DNA from 4 places in the Mesorhizobium sp. BH1-1-5 genome. Region 4 is predicted to be linked to each of the others. Evidence: riboswitches for the same ligand, from Rfam matches in the RefSeq annotation. Region 4 holds a riboswitch; each other region holds the start of a gene.

Region 1 (4,880 bases), on a different contig from region 4:
GATAAGAAGGAGATCAAGACGGATGGCGACATGCTTATGGACGGCGACAAGACGTTCATGGTCAATCTCCCCGCCGGGCTCGGCGCAGGCGCCTACAAGGTCGAATGGCATGCGCTCTCGCAGGATGGCCACAAGACCCACGGCGACTACAAGTTCACCGTGAAGCCTTGAGCGCGAATGACGGGGTGCCCCGGCATTTCCGCCTGCCTTTCCATGACCGACGCTCCGTTCCTCTGCCGCTGGACTGGCCCATGAGCCCGGATGTGCTGCTTGCGGCATGCCGCTTCGTGCACGACAGTTCGCTGATGGCGCTGTGGGGTACCTCTGCCTATCTTGCGGTACTCGTGCCGCAATCCGTGGCGGAGCCGGTCGCGGGCAGGCTGACAATCTTTCGCCTCGCCGCAGTCAGCCTGACCCTGGGTACTACCTGCCTCACCCTGCCGACACAAACGGCGATGATCGGCGACGGCTGGTCCGACGCCGTGAACGGCCAGATGCTATGGGATGTTCTTGCCTCAACCAACATCGGTACGGCGTGGCTGGCTCAAGCTTTGGCCGGCGTCCTGCTTGTCGCCACGCAAATGATCGCGCCCCGCTTAAGACTGGCGACAACCGCGATCGCATCGGGGCTTGGCCTCGTCTGCCTGGCGCTTAGCGGTCATGCGGTCATGAACGAAGGGTGGCGGGGCATCGTCCACCCGCTTAACGATGCCCTGCACGTCCTGTCGGCAGGCGCCTGGGTGGGTGCGCTTTTGCCTTTGCTGCTCATCCTGGCAAGCGCCAGCAAGGCGCCTTTCGACGCCGACGCCGCGACGGCACTGCGCCGCTTCTCGAACGCCGGCCATGTCGTCGTCACCTTGGCTATTCTGTCCGGAATTGCCAACAGCTTCTTCATTGTCGGTTGGCCGTTCGGGTTGTCGTCGCCCTATCGCATGCTGCTGTCGATGAAGGTTGTCGCCGTCCTGGCCATGATTGCGATGGCGACAGCCAACCGCTACTGGTTCGTGCCGCGTATCGGTCGTGCGCACTCGACCGCACTCCATGCGATCCGAGTTGGCACCGCCATCGAGATCGTGCTCGCGCTCGCCGCGATCCTGTTCGTTTCGATTTTCGGCATGCTGGATCCGAACTCCTGATTTAGAGCTAGTCGGCGCCGGGCCGCCCGCGCGGCTGCGAACCATGGGCGCGCAGCAGCCAGCGGGTGCCGTCGCTGCGGAAATCGGTAAAGCTGAGTGGCTCGACATCGATCTTCCGGGCCGAAGAGAGCGGCGCGCCGAGGACATGAATGATCGCGGCGCGGATGATGCCTGCGTGGGTCACCGCGATGGTGTGGCCACGCTCGGCAACCAGCCGCTCCATGAGCTTTGCCGTCCGACGGGCGACGTCGGCGGGTGACTCGCCCCCTTGGGGAGCCGCATCCGGGTCCGAGAACCAGGCGGATATGCCCTGCGGATCTTCGGCCTGCACCTCTTCAAAACCCTTGCCTCCCCATTGCCCGAATTCCTGGTCAGCGAGCAACGGCTCGACCGAGCCTTCTAGTCCGAACGCCTCGGCGGTCTGGCGCGCCCGCAGCGCCGGGCTGGTCCAGACGCGGTCGGCGCGGCGCAACCCCGGGCCGACCGCGCTCGCGCGAGTGAGTGCCTGCGACTCCAGCCGCTCATCTAAAGGGAAGCGCCCCTTGCGCGCGGCAAGCGTTGCTCCACTTGCGATCATCGTCAGGCGTACGAGCATCAAAACCGCCTCTGTGGCCTAGTCGAATTGCGCGTCACGATCTCGTGTCGCTCGTTGACGATACATTGACGGCGAACGAGGCGCTGAATAGTGTCTGCGACGATACGGGATTGGAAGTCGGTGTAAATCCGGCACGGTCGCGCCACTGTGATCGGCAACAGCCGAAAGTCAGGCCTTCTTCCGTAGCATTCGTTCGATCAACGGGACGCAGTATCCCAGGAGAGGAAAAATGTCCGACACCACCTTCGCACCCAGCTACGGCCCGGTGCCGATTCCAGTCCGCGAGCTTCTGCCGTGGGCCATCTTCGGCGGCCTGCTGCTTATGTTGGCGATCTATTTCGTCGGTGCGGAAGAAGGCGCGACATCGCTGATCCGCGGCATGTATGTGCACGAATTCGTGCATGACGGCCGCCACTTGCTCGGCTTCCCCTGCCACTAAGGGAAGATTGACATGGTCGGAAAACTCTTGCTGCGCGGCATGCTCGTCGGGCTGGTCGCGGGGATTTTGGCGTTCGCCTTTGCGCGGGTCTATGGCGAGCCGCAGGTCGACAAGGCCATCGCCTTCGAGGAACAGCAGGACCAGGCCGCCGGCGTGGCGCCGGAGCCGGGGATTGTCAGCCGCGCCACGCAGGCCGGCATCGGCCTCGCCAGCGGCGTGCTGGTCTATGGCGCCGCGCTTGGCGGGCTGTTCTCACTCGTCTTCTCGTTCGCTTATGGTAGGATGGGATCGCTCGGACCCCGCGCCACCTCCGCGCTGCTGGCGCTGCTCGGCTTCTTCGCCGTGATCGTGGTTCCTGGGCTGAAATATCCGGCGAACCCGCCCTCGGTCGGCAATCCCGAAACCATCGGCTACCGCACCGAACTGTTCTTCATCATGATCGTCGTTTCGCTGGCGACGATGGTAGCGGCTGTGGGCCTCGCGCAACGGCTGTGGGACAGACTCGGCGCCTGGGATGCGACGATCGTTGCCGGCCTTGCCTTCCTCGTCGTTTTCGCGCTGGTGAAGGCCGCTCTTCCCGACATCAACGAGGTGCCGGAACAGTTCTCGGCGGTGGTGCTTTGGCAGTTCCGCGTCGCTTCGCTGGGTATTCAGCTGGTGATGTGGACCGTCATCGGGCTTGCCTTCGGTGCTGTCGTCGAGCGAGAGCTCGCGGCGCGCAACCAGCGTGGCGGCGCCCGCCGCTACGCCTGACCCGCGATGCGCTGGCCGCCTCGGTTTTTCGCCCTGGCGGCCTTCGCGCTTGTCTTCCTGCTCGCCGCCGCGCCTGCTGATGCGCACACCACGCGCTCGACGCCGCCCCCGCCCGGCATCCAGATTCCCAGCCTCACCCATGGCCAGATGGCGGTGATCGCCCGCTATCGCAGCGATATCCTCGATCTGGCTCTGCGGCAGACAGAGACCGATCCGACCTTCCGGCGCCTCTACAATCACGGCAACCTGCAATACACATACTGCCTCTGGGGGTTGATGCCGGGAAGCCTTGCCGACGAGCAGAGTCCATTTAACGAATGCAGTCATGCGTATCTGGCGACCGCCAAGGCTCTTCTCACCTACATGGCGAAGATGCCCTCGGCCCAGAACGAAGCCAAGGCGCTGATTTCCAACATCGACGCCGACATGGTGCGTAGCGGCGCCTCCTGGGTCCTGTGCCAGTTCAGCGCCGAGGGCTTCAGCACCGGCGAGATCGTCGAGCCGCGATGGCGAGGCGTTTTCTTCCACCTGCCCAGCCTTGCCGTGCTGGTGTTGGCAGCGACGGCGCTCATCGCCGCTGGCTGGTCGATCTTCGGCTCGCACGCCTCGCGAAACAGGTCAATCGCCGCATAGCGGCTCGCCGGATCTTCAAGGCCGAGGTCGCCCGCGCCAGGCGGGCGACCGTCAAGCAGTCTGCACTCAGGCCCCCGCCGGCTGTAGACCTGCTTCCTTAAACCGCTTGGGCATCAAGAAGTCGATGATTGAGAAGGCCACGATCGCCAGGCCCGTCAACGGGAAGATGATCGAGACCGCAAGCGCGATCACGATGATCGCGACCGGCGCCCTGTAGTTCTTGGGATAGAGCGGCGCCCCGAGCCGCCTAGCGGGCCTGCGCTTCCACCACATGACGACGCCGGAAAGCGCCATGGCGATGACCGACAGGCAGAACAGCACGTTGAGCGCCGTGTTCCACCAGCCGAGATTGGCCTGATGCAGAGCAATGCCCACCGCCATCGCCTTCCCGGCCAGCCCGTAGTCGGCGAAGCGCACGTCGGCGAGAATCTTGCCCGTGTAGCGGTCGATGTGGACGGTGCGATCGCCAAAGGGATCATGCGTATCGGCATCCATGGAATCGGCCGAGATCGTATAGACCCCGCCATCGTCCTGAGGCGCGTTGATGCGGAACTGCTCGGTGAAGCCGTTGGCGCGGGCGTAGCCAGCGACGGTGTCCAGATTGACGGAGCCCATCTGCAACCCGGCGGCGCCCGCCTGCGAACCCGACTTAGGCATCGGCGTCTGCTCGAGCGTCCATGGCACTTCTTTCAGCGCACCGTGATTCATTGAGGCATGGGTCTTGTCGGAGAGCGGAACATTGTCCCACTTCGCCGCCGGGAACGTGCTCCAGGCCTGTACGAACTTGGTGCCCCAGATGCCGGTCCAGGAAAGCCCCGACAGAAAGAAGAAGAACAGAACGATAGAAACATAGAAGCCGAGCGAGACGTGCAGATCCTTCCAGAACGCCCGGCCGCCCAACCCGAGGTTCGGCAGCAGGGCGCGGCCGAGCGAGCGGCCATTGCGCGGCCACCACATGTAGAGGCCGGTCAGGATCAGCACGATGCCGAGGCCAGCGGCGATCTCGAGCAGCCGGTCGCCGACATCGCCCAATAGCAGCGTGCCGTGGATATGGTCGGCCCAGTAGAACCAGGTGTCGTCCTTGACGATGGTGTCGAGCACCTTGGCCCCGTGCGGATCGACCGCCACGACATTGTCCTTGCCATTGCCGTTGACGATGAAGACGGTCGCGCGGTCTTCCTCTTTCGGTACGACCATGAGCTTGAGCGAGCCCCCCGGGATTGCCGCGACGGCGTTCTGCGACTGCGCGACATAGGAAGCGCGCTTTCCACCGGGCGCCACGTAATGCTTGGCGCCGAGGAAGGTTTCGACCGAGTTGCCGTAG
Region 2 (4,880 bases), on a different contig from region 4:
ATTGCGGTGTTCGCCGGCGGACGGATCGTGGAGTTCTGGCCGGTTCTGCCGATGGGGTGAGGGGCACCACTGCGGGCGTACTTGGCGCTGGCCTTCCGGCAACCTCGTCATTCCAGGGCGTAGCGACGCGAAGCGGAGCGCAGACCCTAGAATCCATTCCGTTACCTTTCCGCTATGCAACGAATTGGATCCTTGGCACCTGATGCAGGGTCCATGAACTCCGTTCTGCGGCGTAGCACTCCCTGACCACCGTCCCGGCATGGATTCCAGGGTCTGCGCGCGTCGCTCCGCTCCTTGCTCCGCCCTGGAATGACGAAGTTGTGAGGCGGCTCGCCACAAGCATTTTATTGACTCAGTCAACTAAATGATTGATCCTGTCCAAGACAGGAGGACTTCCCATGACCATCCACGATCATCCCGGCAAGGAACGCATCGATACGGTGCGCGCCTTCAACCGCTTCTACACGCGACAGATCGGCCTGCTCGACGAAGGCCTGCTGAAGAGCCCGTTCTCGCTGACCGAGGCGCGGGTGCTTTATGAACTTGCCAATCGTGACGGGCTGGTCGCCAGCGACCTGGTGCGCGATCTCGGCCTCGACCCCGGCTATGTCAGCCGTCTCCTCAAAAAATTCGAGGAACGCGGCTTGGTCGAGCGCGAGGCAAGCGAGGCCGACGCGCGCCGCGCCTCGATCGCGCTGACGCTGGCGGGCAGCCAGGCCTTCGCGCCGCTCAACCAGGATTCGCACGACCAGGTGCGCGCGCTGCTCGATCGCCTGGCGCCGGCCGACCAGGAGCGGCTGGTCAAGGCCATGCGCACCGTCCACGATCTGCTTGGCGACAGGCCCGAACCGAAGGTGCCGTATATCCTGCGGCCGTTGCAGGTCGGCGACATCGGCTGGGTCACGCGTCGCCAGGGGATGCTCTATGCGCAGGAATATGGCTGGGACGAGACCTTCGAGGCGCTGGTCGCTGAGATCCTCGGCGAGTTCGTCAAGAACTTCGTCCCGCAATGGGAGCGAAGCTGGATCGCCGAGCGCGAAGGCGAGGTGGTCGGCTCGGTCTTCGTCGTGCGCAAATCGCCCAAGGTCGCGAAGCTCAGGCTGCTTTATGTCGAACCATCGGCGCGCGGCCTCGGCATCGGCGCGCGGCTGGTCGACGAGTGCATCACCTTCGCTCGCGCCAAGGGCTATCGGACGCTGACGCTTTGGACCAACGACATATTGGGCGCGGCCCGCCGCATCTACCAGGAAGCGGGCTTCAGGCTGGTCGACGAGGAACGCCATCATTCCTTCGGCAAGGACTTGGTCGGCCAGACCTGGAACCTGGAGCTTTAGTTCGCGGGTCGCCCAGCAGCGTTTGCCCGAACCAGTCTGCAATGCTATCACGAAATGGTCGAAAAGGACCTGGAGCGGCACCCGGTAAGTCCGCTCCCTTCCGCCTTATGGAAGCTCCGTTCCCGCCCGATAACGCTCGCCGAGGCCGGCGATGAGGAAGGGGCGGCTGGTCTCGAAGCGCGGCGGCTCGAGTGCGGTGAGAAGCGAACTGTCCATCAGAATGGGCTCCACGAGGTCGAGGTTTTGGGTCGAGCCTTGCGCGCGCACCAACTCCGGCGTGGTGCCGAATTGCTCGCGAAAAGCCCGCGTGAACGCCTCATGCGAGCCGTAGCCGGCATCGAGCGCGACGCAAAGAATGTCGGGCGCGCCGCCGGCCAGCTTGCGCGCCGCTTCGCTCAGGCGGCGCGCCCGCATATAGCCCATGACCGATCGTCCCGTGGCCGCGCCGAAGGCGCGCGTCACATGGAAGCGCGACACGCCACTGCTTGCCGCTATTTCGTCGAGGCTGATGGCGTCGGGCAGGTGGCTTTCGACAAACCACAGCGCTTTCTCGGTCGGGTTCATGGTTCCTCGCATTTGGCAGGCCGACCCTAGCCGCCGCGCCGCGCGCCAGTTTGATCGAAATTGCGTTTCAAGCGAAGTCGAACGACGTTGACAGGCCAAGTAGCGTAGGCTAGTTGGTAATGTTATTACATATCAAAAAGGGTCAGAAACTTGCGGCAACGACACGACGATCCCGCCACGTCTCTCGCGCAAGGAGCGGACAGAGGCCCGTTGCGACTCGGACGGCGACAACCTACGATGGCTGCGTCATGGTCCCCGAGCCGCAAGGCGAGGGGTGAAAAGGGAACACGGTGAGATCCGCTTTGGGTCGAACCCGTGGCTGCCCCCGCAACTGTGAGCGGCGAGCTCCATCCGAAATGCCACTGGCCGGCAAGGCTGGGAAGGCGGATGGCGCAGCGACCCGCGAGCCAGGAGACCTGCCATCGACACGAGTTGACCGGACGGGGTGTGCCGGGAGGAGACGCGGGCACCGTCCTGTCGGCCGGCTCGCCCAGCATCCTTCCGTCGCCATTTTGGAAAGTGACGGAAATGTTGGAAGCCTCAAGCCATCGTATCATCGTCTGTTCGCTGTGCCGCGACACCCTGACCGGGCTGAGGTCCGGCGGGGATTTATGCGCCGACCTTCGCTCCAGGCTCTCCTTGCGGCAGACACCTTCCTTTGCCATCGAGACCATCGACTGCATGGCCGGCTGCGCGCGGCCGCTGACCGTGGCCTTCAAGGCGCAAGGCAAAGCCACCTATCTCTTCGGTTCCATCGACAGGGGCACCGATGCCGGCCCGCTGGTCGAATTCGCCAGGCTCTATGCCTCGCTGCCCGACGGCTGGTGCAATTCCGGCCAGCGTCCGGCAAGGCTCGCCGGCAAGATACTGGCGCGCATCCCCACCGCGGGTAAGGCAACGGAGCAAGTCCGGTGAGCGCGCCCCTGCTCGAAGCCCGCGATCTGCGCGCCACGGCAAACGGCCGGACCCTGGTCGAGGATCTCAGCCTGTCGCTGGCGGCGGGTGAGCGCCTTGCCATCATCGGCCCGAACGGCGCCGGCAAGACGACGCTGCTGCGCATGTTGTGCGGGGCGTTGTCGCCGAGCCGCGGCGAGGTTCGCTTGGCCGGGCGCCGGCTGGACAGGATCACCGCCGCCGAGCGGGCGCTCAGCATCGCCGTCGTCGGCCAGACCGACCAGCCCGATCCACGGCTGGCGCTCATCGACTATGTCGAGCTTGGCCGCGTCCCGCACGCCGGCCTGAGGCGCCGGCACGACGACCGCGACATCGTCGTCGAGGCGCTGCGCCGAACCGGGCTCTTGCCATTGCTTGCGCGCGCCATCGGCTCGCTCTCCGGCGGCGAGCGCCAGCGCGCGCAGCTCGCCCGTGCCATCGCGCAAGAGCCGAAGATCCTGTTCCTCGACGAGCCGACCAATCACCTTGACCCGCGCGCCCGCGCAGAACTGCTCGAGCTGGTGGCCGAATTCAACATGACCGTGGTCGCCGTGCTGCACGACCTCGCGCTTGTGGCGCCCTTCGCCACTCGCGTCGCGGTGATGAGCAACGCCCGGCTGCATGCGCTGGCGCCGCCGCGCGAGGCGTTGGCGCAGCCGCTTATCCGCGAGGTGTTCGGCATCGATGTGCTGCGCCTGCGGCACCCGACCGAGGACCGCGAGCTCACCGTTTTCGAGCTGCCCACGCGCGCGTCGTCGCCATCCTGAACCTGCCCACCCCAAAACAAGGAGCATCATTCCGTGAAACGCCTCGCTTTGTCGCTGGCCCTGTCGCTCGTCGCCCCGGCCGCCTTCGCTTTCCCAGTCACCGTCGACAGCTGCGGCAAGCCGCTCACCTTCGACGCGCCGCCGAAACGCGCTGTAATCCAGGACCTCAACATGGCCGAGATGGCCTTCGCGCTGAAGCTGCAGCCGTCGATCGTCGGGCTGACCGGCATCACCGGCTGGTACAAGGTCGGCCCGGAGTTCAAGGCCGAGCAGGGCGCCATCCCGGAGCTGGCGCCGAAATATCCGACGCTTGAAAACCTCGTCGCCGTGCAGCCGGATTTCTTCTTCGCCGGCTGGTACTACGGCATGAAGCCGGGCGGCGAGGTCACCCCCGACACGCTTGCCCCACATGGCATCAAGACGCTGGTGCTGACCGAGAGCTGCGTCCATCTCGACAAGAACCGTCCCGCCGCCTCGATGGACCTGCTCTACGGCGACGTCGAGAAGCTGGGCAAGATCTTCGGCAAGGAGGCGGAGGCCGAAAAGCTGGTCGACGGCTGGAAGGCCGAGCTCGCCGGCATCACCGCGAAAGTGGGCAGCGCCAAGGGCACGCGCGTGTTCCTCTACGATTCCGGCGAGGACAAGCCCTTCACCGCCGGCAAGTTCGCCATTCCCAACGCCATGATCGCTGCCGCGGGCGGCGAGAACATCATGGCCGACATGGAGACGAGCTGGGGCAACACCGACTGGGAAACGGTCGCCTCGCGCAATCCGCAGTTCCTGATCCTGCTCGATTACCAGGATGGCGGCGGCTACAGGAAGCTGCTCGATTTCCTTAAAGTCCACCCGGCGATGAAAGAGACGGACGCCGTCAGGAACGAGCGCTTCGTTGCGCTGCGCTACGCCGAGCTGACGCCCGGACCCGCCAATATCGAGGCGATCGGCAAGATCGCCAGGGCCATGCATCCGGAAGCGTTTTGAGACCACACCGCAAGCCCTTCGTCCTGGCGATGGCGCTGGGCGCGATCCTGCTGGTCGCGCTCGCGCTGCTTTCGATCGCCTATGGCTCGACGCTGATACCCTTGCGCGAGGTCGTCGGCGCGCTGGCGCATGCGGCGGGGCTCGACAGCCAGAGCCCATCCGGCCCGGTCGGCAGCATCGTCGTGGACTTGAGGCTGCCGCGCACGCTGCTGGCGATCGCCGTCGGCGCTGGTCTCGGCGTTGTCGGCGCGCTGTTGCAGACCGTCACCAGGAACGACCTCGCCGACCCGTTCCTGTTCGG
Region 3 (4,880 bases), on a different contig from region 4:
GCCGATCGCCAGCGACACCGAGCCGGTCATCACGAAGGTCGCGAGCATCTGCCAGCGGGCGAGCTGCAGCAAGGGAACGCGACCCTTGAGCTCGCTCAGGAACATGGAGCTCAGCGCGCTGCATATAGCGGCGGTGACGGCAAAGGCTTCGGGGGCGAACATGGCTGCTGGCGGCTGCGAATCCGGAGGCCGGACGATGCCGATGCTTACGCCAGCGCGCCGCAATGCGCTAGCCGGACTGGCGACGGCACGCCCCAGGCGTGGGCGCGGACACAGGGATGCCAAGGTTGGTCGAGGACGACTGCAGGCATTGCCCGGACATGGAAGCGAGGGTGCTGCTGCCCGTCGCTTCCAGGGCGTCATTCCAGTACGGGGGCGCTACAGGCGCTCTATTGCATGGCTGCTGCATGGCTGCGGGATTCATCCACAGGAACTCCCAAACATTGCCGTCCGGATCTTCGATGTGGCGGTTGAACATGAAACCGAGATCCTGCACCGGGTTTGGATCGGCACGGCCGTCTGCCGCAACGCCTTTCTCGATCACCGCATTGACCGCGTCCTTGCTGTCGACGGTCAGCGCGATCAGCATCTGGCTCTCGCGCTTGGCGTCGCCGATCGGCCGGGCTGTGAACTGGCTGTAGTGTTGATGCGTCAGCAACATGATCCCGATCGTTTGGGAGAACATGATCGAGCTGGCCTGATCATTCGAAAACTGCGGATTGAGCTTGCCGCCGATCGCGAGATAGAACTTGGTCGCTGCCTGCAGATCGCGCACCGGCAGATTGAGGAAGAGCATCTGGGTCAGCCGGCCTGAGCCAGTCAGACCGCGCGTGCGCGTCTCGCACCGAAGATCGACCACGCGGCCGTCATCAGAGCCGCGATCATGGCCAGCACGACCGCCAGGCTCGGCAGATGGAAGACCATCTCCCGCCATCTGGGCTCGACGACCGCGCCGGTGCTGAAGGCCTCGCCGCTGTACTGGCACAGGATCCAGGAGGCGCCGCTGCGCACCATGTCGGCATCGATGGCGGAGATCAGCGCCTTTGCCTCGTGCGCGGCCGACGGCATCGTCGCCATATAGGTCAGCAGCGCCTTGGCGGTGGCGAGATAGGCATGGCTGCATTCGTTGAACGGGCTTTCCTCGTCGCCGAGGCTGCCCGGCATCAGGCCCCATAGGCAGTATGTGAATTGCAGGTTGCCGTGATTGTAGAGCCGCCGGAAGGTCGGGTCGGTCACGGTCTGTGCTTGCGCAAGTGCGAGAATGTCGCCGCGGTAGCGCGCGATCACCGCCATCTGGCCGTGTGTGAGGCTGGGGATCTGGATGCCGGGGGGAGGCGGGGTCGAGGAGCCACTATGCGCTTGCGCCGATGCCGTGGCCAGAAGTGCCAACAGCAGCGCAGCCGAGCAATTCCAGGAAAAGTGTGCCGCGGTTTTCCGTCCGGAGTTGCGAGAAAACAAAAGACCAAAGTGGTTCAGCGGTCGTATCGACCGTTGAGCCAATTTGGCCGCCAGGGCGAGGAACCGTGGCGGCCGGTACATCGGATTTCAGGCGTAGCGCCGGGCAGGGCCGCGCTGGTCGCGCACCGCCACCACGCGCTCGGCAACCGCGCCGAAGCCGAGCCCGACGACGGTCCAGAGCACGAGCTGGATGCCGAGCGAGGCGACACGGAACTGCCAAAGCACCGTCGCCGAGAAGTTTTCAGGCACTTCGTTGATGTCGGGAAGCGCTGCCTTCACCAGCGCGAAGACGACGAGGAAGGCGAGGCCCGCGACGATCGAGGCGTTCCAGGCGCCGAGCTGCTTCCACAGCCGTTGGGCCAACCCCACCGCCGCCACCATGGCCGCGATCGAGACCACGATCATGATGAAGAACAGCTCGGTGCGGTAGCCGATGGTCTCGGCATTGCCGACCGCGGGCGGGTTGGCCGGATATTTGAGGCTGGGCACCACGATCACGGCCAGGAAGCCGAGCACCGCGATCAGCGCCGACGTGCCACGCGGCCCAAGCGAGCCCAGACGGCCATAGGCATAGGCAAAGACCAGCGAGAACAGTCCGCCGAGCGCGGCGCCGTAGACCAGCACGCCGGTTGCGAGACCGATGCCGGCCTGCGTGGAGCGGCTGACCATCTCGGGCTCCGGTGCCTCGCCGGCGGCCTGGGCCTGTGATTCCTCGAAGGCGATTGCCTTGTCGACCTGCGGCTCGCCATAGACGCGGGCAAAGGCGAACGCCAGAATCCCCGCAACCAGCCCGACAAGCATGCCGCGCAGCAAAAGTTTTCCAACCATGTCACTTATCCCTCTGAGCAATTCCAGGAAAAGTGCGTAGCGGTTTTCCGTCCGGAATTGCGTTCAACCAACCAAACAATTCCAGGAAAAGTGCGTAGCGGTTTTCCGTCCGGAATTGCGTTCAACCAACCAAGCAATTCCAGGAAAACTGCGTGCCGGTTTTCCGTCCGGAATCGCGTTAGACCAGAATCGAAAGCGAGTTCGGCGATGCCGAGCCGCTTTAGTGGCAGGGGAAGCCGAGCAGGTGGCGGCCGTCATGCACGAATTCGTGCACCGCCGTGCCGCGGATCAGCGACGTCGCGCCTTCTTCAGCCCCGACGAAATAGATGGCCAGCATCAAAAGCAGCCCGCCGAAGATAGCCCAGGGCAGAAGCTCGCGAACCGGAATCGCAACCGGACCGTAGCTGGGGGCGAAGGTGGTGTCGGACATATGGACCTCCCGTGGGATACTGCGTCCCGTTGATCGAACAATGCTGCGGAATAAGGCCTGACTTTCGGCTGATGCCGATCACAGTGGCGCGACCGTGCCGGATTCGCACCGGCTTCCAATCCCGTATAGCGCTAAAACACTTGTCAGCACTTCGTTCGCCTGTCAACGACATCTAATGGCCAACACGGCTTCGCGCGGCCGAAATTTCACTGGACCACGGAGTTTTGGGATGCTCGCCCGCCTGACGATGATCGCAAGCGGCGCGACGCAGGCCACGCGCAAGGGGCGCTTTCCGCGTGACGAGGCGCTGGAGCCGCGAGCCCTCGATCGCGCCGTCGCGGTGGCCGCTTCGCTGCGCCGCGCCGACCGCGTCTGGACAAGCCCGGCGCTGGCCGCGCGGCAGACGGCCGAGGCGCTCGGCCTTGATGCGACGGTCGAGCCGCTGCTTGGCGAGCAGGATTTCGGGCGCTGGGCCGGCCGAAGCTTCGAAGAGGTGCAGGCAGAGGACCCGGAAGGCATGGCGGCCTGGTTCGCCGACGCGGACGCGGCGCCCCATGGCGGCGAATCGCTTGCCGCCGTCGTCCGGCGCGTCGCCGCGCTGATGGAACACCTGGCCTCCGAGGGCGGCCACACCATGGCGCTCACGCATGCCGTGCCGATCCGCGCCGCCATGGTGCATGTGCTGGGTGCACCGCTCTCCTCGGTCTGGAAGGTCGACATCGAGCCGCTGTCGCACACCGAGTTCCGCAGTGACGGCCGCCGCTGGGTGCTGCATGCGAGCGGGTTCGCCCCCGGCGCGAAATAGCGCCGGAGAACCACTCTCCTGCGGAGGAGCCGCAGCGGGGCCAGGACGAGCTTCGCCGTTTCAGTGATCGCTAACGGAACGGAAACGCCTCGCCGCTATGGTGCTGCCCCGTGGCGAGAAGAGCCTCGCCCGAGGAGCCCGCCGGATATGGCCGATTATCCCGAGACCGAGCGCCGTCTTCATGTGCGCGAATTCGTGCTCAAGGAAGCCACGATCGTCGTCAATGGCGTCAGGATCGGCTGCTCGGTCAGGAATCAGCATGAGCAGGGTGCCGAATTGCGTATCGCCGCCGATGTGAACATCCCGGACCGCTTCCTGCTCGAGGTTCCGGCCGACGACATGGCCTATCGCGCCCTGGTACGATGGCGGCGCAACGACCGCGTCGGCGTGGCGCTCTACAGCAACGCGCCGAAGGACTGACGCGCGGCCGTCTCACCAATTCGTCATTTGATCCTGCCCTGGGTGACGTGCAACCGGGCACGCATGGAACGCAACCGGCGCGAGCGCGTTCATTGCTGCCGATCGACAGGGATTTACGAATGAGCAGGACAGCCGTTTGGGTGGCGCTGATCGCCATCGTTCTCGTGGGCCTTTACCTGTTGCAGGCCAATGGCATGATCAGATTTTAGCAGCCCGACCGACCGTCGCAGCAGCAGCGGCTCGCGCGGCAGCAAGGCTGGCTTGCCGCTGCCTGTTGCCTAAGCCAGAGGTCACGCGGCTTGCAGCTTGAAGGTCGTGTCGACAGCTCGACCTCGACGGCGCCGCCAACCAGGCTTAGCTAAGCTGGGCGATGCAGTTCCATGGTGGACCCCAAACCGTTCAGTAATATCAGCCACTGAAAGCATAGCCATGACGATCACGATCTATCACAATCCCGCTTGCGGCACCTCGCGCAACACGCTCGCCATAATCCGCGCCAGCGGCGAGGAGCCGGTTGTGGTCGAGTATCTGAAGACGCCGCCAAGCCGCGGGCGGCTGCTGGAACTGGTTGCGGCGATGGGGATCTCTGCGCGCGAGCTGTTGCGGGAGAAGGGGACGCCCTACGCCGAACTCGGCCTCGCCGATCCGAGATGGAGCGATGACGAGCTGATCGATTTCATGCTCGCCCATCCGATCCTGATCAACCGGCCGATTGTCGAAACGCCGAAGGGCACAAGGCTATGTCGGCCATCGGAGGTGGTGCTGCCGCTGCTCGACAATCCGGTGCATGAATTCGTCAAGGAGGATGGCGAGAAGGTCGCCTATACGCCGCCGGCTTGATGCAGGTCGTCCCGATGCGCTGGGTACCCGCGATGCCGGCGAAGCGCTTGCGGCATTCGGCTGGCGTCACGCCGATATGACGCGAAAAGGGGCGGGCGC
Region 4 (4,880 bases):
GACTGGCCAGTGCTGGTTGGCCGCAACGATCAGTGTCGCGAAGGAAATGACCGAGACGAGCGTCATCGGCGCGGCGATCGCCGTCTGGCCGCGCCGGTCCACCAGCCGCGATACCTGCGGCGACAGGAAGGCGTTGACCAGCGCGTAGGTCGCGGAGACCGCCCCGGCCAGCCAGTATTCGCCATGCGTCTGCGACAGCATCGCCACGATGCCGATCGGCGCCATGGCGATCGGCAGCCGCGCCATGAAGGCGGCCGCGGCAAAGCCCTTCGTGCCGGGAGCCCGAAAAATGTCCGCATAGGGGTTTCGCATGATCCTGCTCCTCGACAAGGCTGCATACTAAAACTACATACGCTGCGTATGAATGTGAGATAGTTCATACGCTGCGTATGTCAATTGGCATACGAGACGTATGTGAATAGGGCCAGGCCATGCATAGACCGCGCCAGGAGATGATCGCCGAGACACGCGCCAAGCTGATCGCGGCCGCTCGCCATGCCTTTGGCACGATCGGCTATGCCGAGGCCTCGATGGACGATTTCACCGCGTCGGCCGGCCTCACGCGCGGCGCGCTCTACCATCATTTCGGCGACAAGAAGGGGCTGCTGCAGGCGGTGATCGCCGAGATCGACGGCGAGATGGCTGTGCGCGTGAACGAGGTGGCCTCGAAGGCGCCGACCCGCTGGCAGCATTTCGTCGACGAATGCACCACCTATATCGAGATGGCGCTGGAGCCGGAAATCCAGCGCATCATGTTCCGCGACGGGCCGGCCGTGCTCGGCGACCCGGCGCAATGGCCGAACGCCAATGCCTGCACGGCCTCAATGACCGATCACCTGACCGCGCTGCAGGAAGAGGGCGTGGTCGTTCCCGACCTCGACCCGGAGACGACCTCGCGGCTTATCAATGGCGCCAGCAGCCAGGCCGCGCAGCGCATCGCCAATTCCAAGGATCCCGAAGCGACCTCGAAGAAGGCGATCGCGGCGTTCAAGCAATTGCTCGAAGGCTTGCGCAAGAAGGCCTGACCGGACGCTTGGGTAACCAAGCCACCGGGTTGTGCACCGGTTTCGGACCGACGCTACCCTCCCGTGATTGACAATCGCCGGGGCAAGCGCATCCTCCACCGCCAACTCATACAGCGCCGCGCGTTCTTTGAACGCGCAAAGGACGCTGTAAAACTTGATTTGGCGCATGATCCCTTTCCGAAAATCGATTCCGATTTTCGGGGTCATGCGCGGGGTGTGGAGAGTCGGGGCCATGTGGGACTTCAGCATTGGCCGGTCAGTGTCCATCATGATGCGGACATGGCCGTTCATCGTCTTTCGCATGATCGTCTATTTCGGCATCACCGTCGCCTACATCATGGCGACCGGCACGGGCGCCAGCGTCGGCTACGGCGTCGGCCATATCTCGACCGATCCGGACGGCCCGACGTCCTTTGCGCTGTGGGGCGGCGTGGTCGGCTTCGGCGTCGTCTCGATCGCCGTCTACTGGATCCGCGAATACATCCTTTATGTGCTGAAAGCGGGCCATATCGCCGTCATGGTGCATCTGATCGACGGCCACGACGTGCCCGACGGCCAGGGCCAGATCGCCTATGCGAAGGAGGTGGTCACCCAGCGTTTCGCCGAGGCCAACATCCTTTTCGTCGTCGACCAGCTGGTCAAGGGCGCCATCCGCGCCATCACCGGCCTGATCGGCGGCATCGCCGCATTCCTGCCTATTCCGGGCCTGAGCGGCCTGGTCAGCTTCATCAACACGGTGATCCGCCTGTCGCTGACCTATGTCGACGAGATCATCCTCGGCTACAACATCCGCATCAATTCGAACTCGCCCTTCGAGACGGCGCGGCAAGGCGTCGTGCTCTACGCCCAGAACGGCAAGCATATGGTCAAGAACGCTGTCTGGCTGGCGGTGATCATGTGGGGCGTGTCCTTCGTCATCTTCCTGTTGATGCTGGCGCCCGCGGCCGCCATCCTTTGGGTCATGCCGGGCGAGCTTGCCGGCTGGGCCTTTGTGCTCGCCATCGTCTTTGCCTGGGCCTTCAAGGCCGCCTTCATCGAGCCCTTCGCCATCGCTTCGCTGATGCAGGTCTATTTCGAAGCGATCGAAGGCCAGACGCCTAATCCCGAATGGGACCGGCGGCTCGCCGAGACCTCGTCGAAGTTCAGGGAGTTGCGCGACAAGGCGCTGGGCTCCTTCGGCGGCGGCTCGCGCTGGGATACGCCCCGAGCTGCTTGATCATGGCTTCGATGTGCTGCCAAGCCTCGCAATCGCCGATTTGAGCGGTGCCTCGCCGGCGCCGCGAAAGGTCTCGCTCATCACCAGCTCGGGCAGGGGCAGGCGCTTGCCCCAGCCATGCGCTTCCAGGTCCGGCTTCGGCGCGAAGGCCGAGACGCGGCCGACGCAGAGATAGGCAATCGGCGTGACATGCTCGGGGATCGACAGAAGCCGCTTCAGCGCCTCGGTTTCGATAATGCTCACCCAGCCGACGCCGACGCCTTCGGCCCGCGCCGCCAGCCAGAAATTCTGCACCGCGCAGACGGTGCTGTAGAGGTCCATCTCGGGGTTGTGCCAGCGCCCCAGCGGCGAATCCTTCGAGCGCTGCCGGTCGCAGGTGATGCACAGATTGAGCGCGCTTTCGCAGATGCCTTCGAGCTTCAGCTTGCGGTAGAGCGCCTGCCGTTCCGCCTCCATCGCCGGCAGTTCCTGCTCGCGCGCGGCGAGGAACAGGTCGCGCACCTGCTGCCGCCGTGCGGCGTCGCGGATGACGATGAAATTCCACGGCTGCATGTAGCCGACCGACGGCGCGTGATGGGCGGCGGTGATGAGCCGCGCCAGCACACTGTCATCGAGATCGTCGGATACAAAATGGCTGCGCACGTCACGCCTGGTGAACATGGCCCGGTAGACCGCGTCGCGCGCCAATTGGTCAAAATCATCGCCGCTCGCGGCGATCGCTGCTGCCTTCATCGCTTTTCCCCATGCGACAAGCAGTCTCCCGCCTGACCAAGCGGGTGACCATGTCTGCCGGGCCGGTCTTCTGGCTCGGGATCGTCCCGCTCCGGCGCCTTCCCGTCAGCGACAGTGGCTTTGCCGGCGCGGTCCCCCTTACAGCGTTGGGCACGCCACGGAGTTCAACCGTGTTCCCGATTCTCCCGCGTCGCGGGCACCAGGCAGCGAGATGACCTTATCGCGAAGTCTGGGCCGCGCCAATGGCGCCAGCGACACGGGCTGACGCAATTTTCCCCAGCCATTCGGCTTTCAAACATGGTCATCCGCGCCGCCGGTGCCTAGATTAGGCGCCATGGCCACCCGTCTCTACACGCACCCGATCTTTCTGGAACACCTGACGCCGCCCGGCCACCCGGAGCGGCCCGACCGTCTGCGCGCCATAGAGCGCGTGCTCGACGACGAGGCTTTTTCCGCGCTCGACCGCGTCAAGGCGCCCGAAGGCGATGAGAAAACCATCCTCTATGCGCATCCCGAGGATTTCGTCGAGCGCGTGCGCGCGGCGATCCCCGAAAACGGCATCGTCTCGATCGACGCCGACACCAGCGCCAGCCCGAAAAGCTGGCAGGCGGTGGTGACGGCGATCGGCGGCGCCAACGCTGCGGTGGACGACGTCTTCGAGGGCCGTGCCGCCAACGTCTTTGTCGCCGCCCGTCCGCCTGGTCACCATGCCGAAAAGACCACGGCGATGGGCTTTTGCCTGTTCAACACGGCGGCGATCGCCGCTCGCTACGCGCAGAAGAAGCACCAGGCCGAGCGCGTCGCCATCGTCGACTGGGACGTCCATCACGGCAACGGCACGCAGGACATTTTCTGGGACGATCCGTCAGTGCTTTACTGCTCGACGCACCAGATGCCGCTTTACCCGGGTACCGGGGCGAAGAGCGAGACCGGTGCCGGCAACATCGTCAACGCGCCGCTCGCGCCGCAGACCGGCAGCGATCTGTTCCGCGACGCCTTCCTGTCGCGCGTGCTGCCGTCCATCGACGCATTCGCGCCGGACCTGATCATCATTTCCGCCGGCTTCGACGCGCACCATCGCGACCCGCTCGCCGAGATCAACCTGACCGAGGACGATTTCGACTGGGCGACCGGCCAGTTGATGGAACGCGCCAGCCGCCACAGCTCCAACAGGCTCGTCAGCCTGCTGGAAGGCGGCTACGATCTGCAGGGACTGGCATTTTCAGTCGCCGCCCATGTCGGGCGGCTGATGAAGGGATAGGGTATGGCAGTGGAAGGCAATGAGGACGTCAAGGCGATGAGCTTCGAACAGGCGCTCGACGCGCTGGAGAAGATCGTCGATGATCTGGAGCGCGGCGACGTCCCGCTCGACCAGTCGATCAGGATCTATGAGCGCGGCGAGGCGTTGAAGGCGCATTGCGACCGGCTGCTGAAGGCCGCCGAGGACAAGGTCGAGAAGATCAGGCTGTCGCGCGACGGCAAGCCGGTAGGAACGGAGCCGCTCGACGCCGACTGAGGTGTATTGATATTCAGGTGAGGCCGGCCTGCAAATGGCGGCCTCCTGCGCTTCCGGTGCTCACGTACTTCAAGTACGCTCCGCTCCGGTTCTCGGAAGCCACCATTTTCGGCTCGGCCTGACCTGAATCTCAACACACCTCGGTGCATGATCTCAGACCGGGCAGAGCAAGCAGGTAAGGAGTTCAAGCCATGTGCCGCAACATCAAGACCCTGGCTAATTTCGAGCCGCCGGCGACCAATGACGAAGTGCATGACGCAGCGCTTCAATTCGTGCGCAAGCTGAGCGGCTCGACGAAACCTTCGAGGCGCAACGAGCATGCTTTCCACCATGCTGTCGAGGCGATCGCAGCGATCGCGCGCGAGTTGATCGACTCGCTCGAGACCAGCCA

The links. A riboswitch is a leader RNA that binds a small molecule or an ion and turns the genes downstream of it on or off. The one in region 4 is predicted to bind cobalamin.
Region 1: it holds a riboswitch for cobalamin, as region 4 does, so the genes downstream of both, LB572_RS20730 (CbtB domain-containing protein) here and bluB (5,6-dimethylbenzimidazole synthase) in region 4, are expected to answer to the same signal.
Region 2: it holds a riboswitch for cobalamin, as region 4 does, so the genes downstream of both, LB572_RS04545 (DUF1636 family protein) here and bluB (5,6-dimethylbenzimidazole synthase) in region 4, are expected to answer to the same signal.
Region 3: it holds a riboswitch for cobalamin, as region 4 does, so the genes downstream of both, LB572_RS27380 (CbtB domain-containing protein) here and bluB (5,6-dimethylbenzimidazole synthase) in region 4, are expected to answer to the same signal.

Annotation. Positions count from the first base shown of each region.
Region 1 is NZ_JAIUIM010000015.1:107,156-112,035, forward strand. Features, by position in the region: gene copC (copper homeostasis periplasmic binding protein CopC) at 1-171, shown strand, start outside; gene copD (copper homeostasis membrane protein CopD) at 252-1,136, shown strand; gene LB572_RS20725 (histidine phosphatase family protein) at 1,144-1,731, opposite strand; adenosylcobalamin (AdoCbl) riboswitch at 1,835-1,916, shown strand; gene LB572_RS20730 (CbtB domain-containing protein) at 1,961-2,170, shown strand; gene LB572_RS20735 (CbtA family protein) at 2,183-2,923, shown strand; gene LB572_RS20740 (hypothetical protein) at 2,930-3,556, shown strand; gene LB572_RS20745 (PepSY-associated TM helix domain-containing protein) at 3,623-4,880, opposite strand, start outside.
Region 2 is NZ_JAIUIM010000003.1:41,063-45,942, reverse strand. Features, by position in the region: gene LB572_RS04560 (alanine racemase) at 1-60, shown strand, start outside; gene LB572_RS04555 (helix-turn-helix domain-containing GNAT family N-acetyltransferase) at 399-1,334, shown strand; partial or broken gene LB572_RS04550 (helix-turn-helix domain-containing protein) at 1,452-1,898, opposite strand; cobalamin riboswitch at 2,131-2,337, shown strand; gene LB572_RS04545 (DUF1636 family protein) at 2,427-2,813, shown strand; gene LB572_RS04540 (ABC transporter ATP-binding protein) at 2,810-3,598, shown strand; gene LB572_RS04535 (ABC transporter substrate-binding protein) at 3,632-4,579, shown strand; gene LB572_RS04530 (FecCD family ABC transporter permease) at 4,609-4,880, shown strand, end outside.
Region 3 is NZ_JAIUIM010000026.1:46,558-51,437, reverse strand. Features, by position in the region: gene LB572_RS27400 (DMT family transporter) at 1-162, opposite strand, end outside; partial or broken gene LB572_RS27395 (VOC family protein) at 404-805, opposite strand; gene LB572_RS27390 (hypothetical protein) at 820-1,389, opposite strand; gene LB572_RS27385 (CbtA family protein) at 1,546-2,286, opposite strand; gene LB572_RS27380 (CbtB domain-containing protein) at 2,507-2,716, opposite strand; adenosylcobalamin (AdoCbl) riboswitch at 2,717-2,860, opposite strand; gene LB572_RS27375 (histidine phosphatase family protein) at 2,946-3,521, shown strand; gene LB572_RS27370 (PilZ domain-containing protein) at 3,669-3,941, shown strand; gene arsC (arsenate reductase (glutaredoxin)) at 4,371-4,781, shown strand.
Region 4 is NZ_JAIUIM010000023.1:66,317-71,196, reverse strand. Features, by position in the region: gene LB572_RS26120 (MFS transporter) at 1-312, opposite strand, end outside; gene LB572_RS26115 (TetR/AcrR family transcriptional regulator) at 432-1,025, shown strand; gene LB572_RS26110 (hypothetical protein) at 1,258-2,241, shown strand; gene bluB (5,6-dimethylbenzimidazole synthase) at 2,242-2,973, opposite strand; cobalamin riboswitch at 3,016-3,192, opposite strand; gene LB572_RS26100 (histone deacetylase family protein) at 3,308-4,234, shown strand; gene LB572_RS26095 (exodeoxyribonuclease VII small subunit) at 4,238-4,489, shown strand; gene LB572_RS26090 (DUF2277 domain-containing protein) at 4,681-4,880, shown strand, end outside.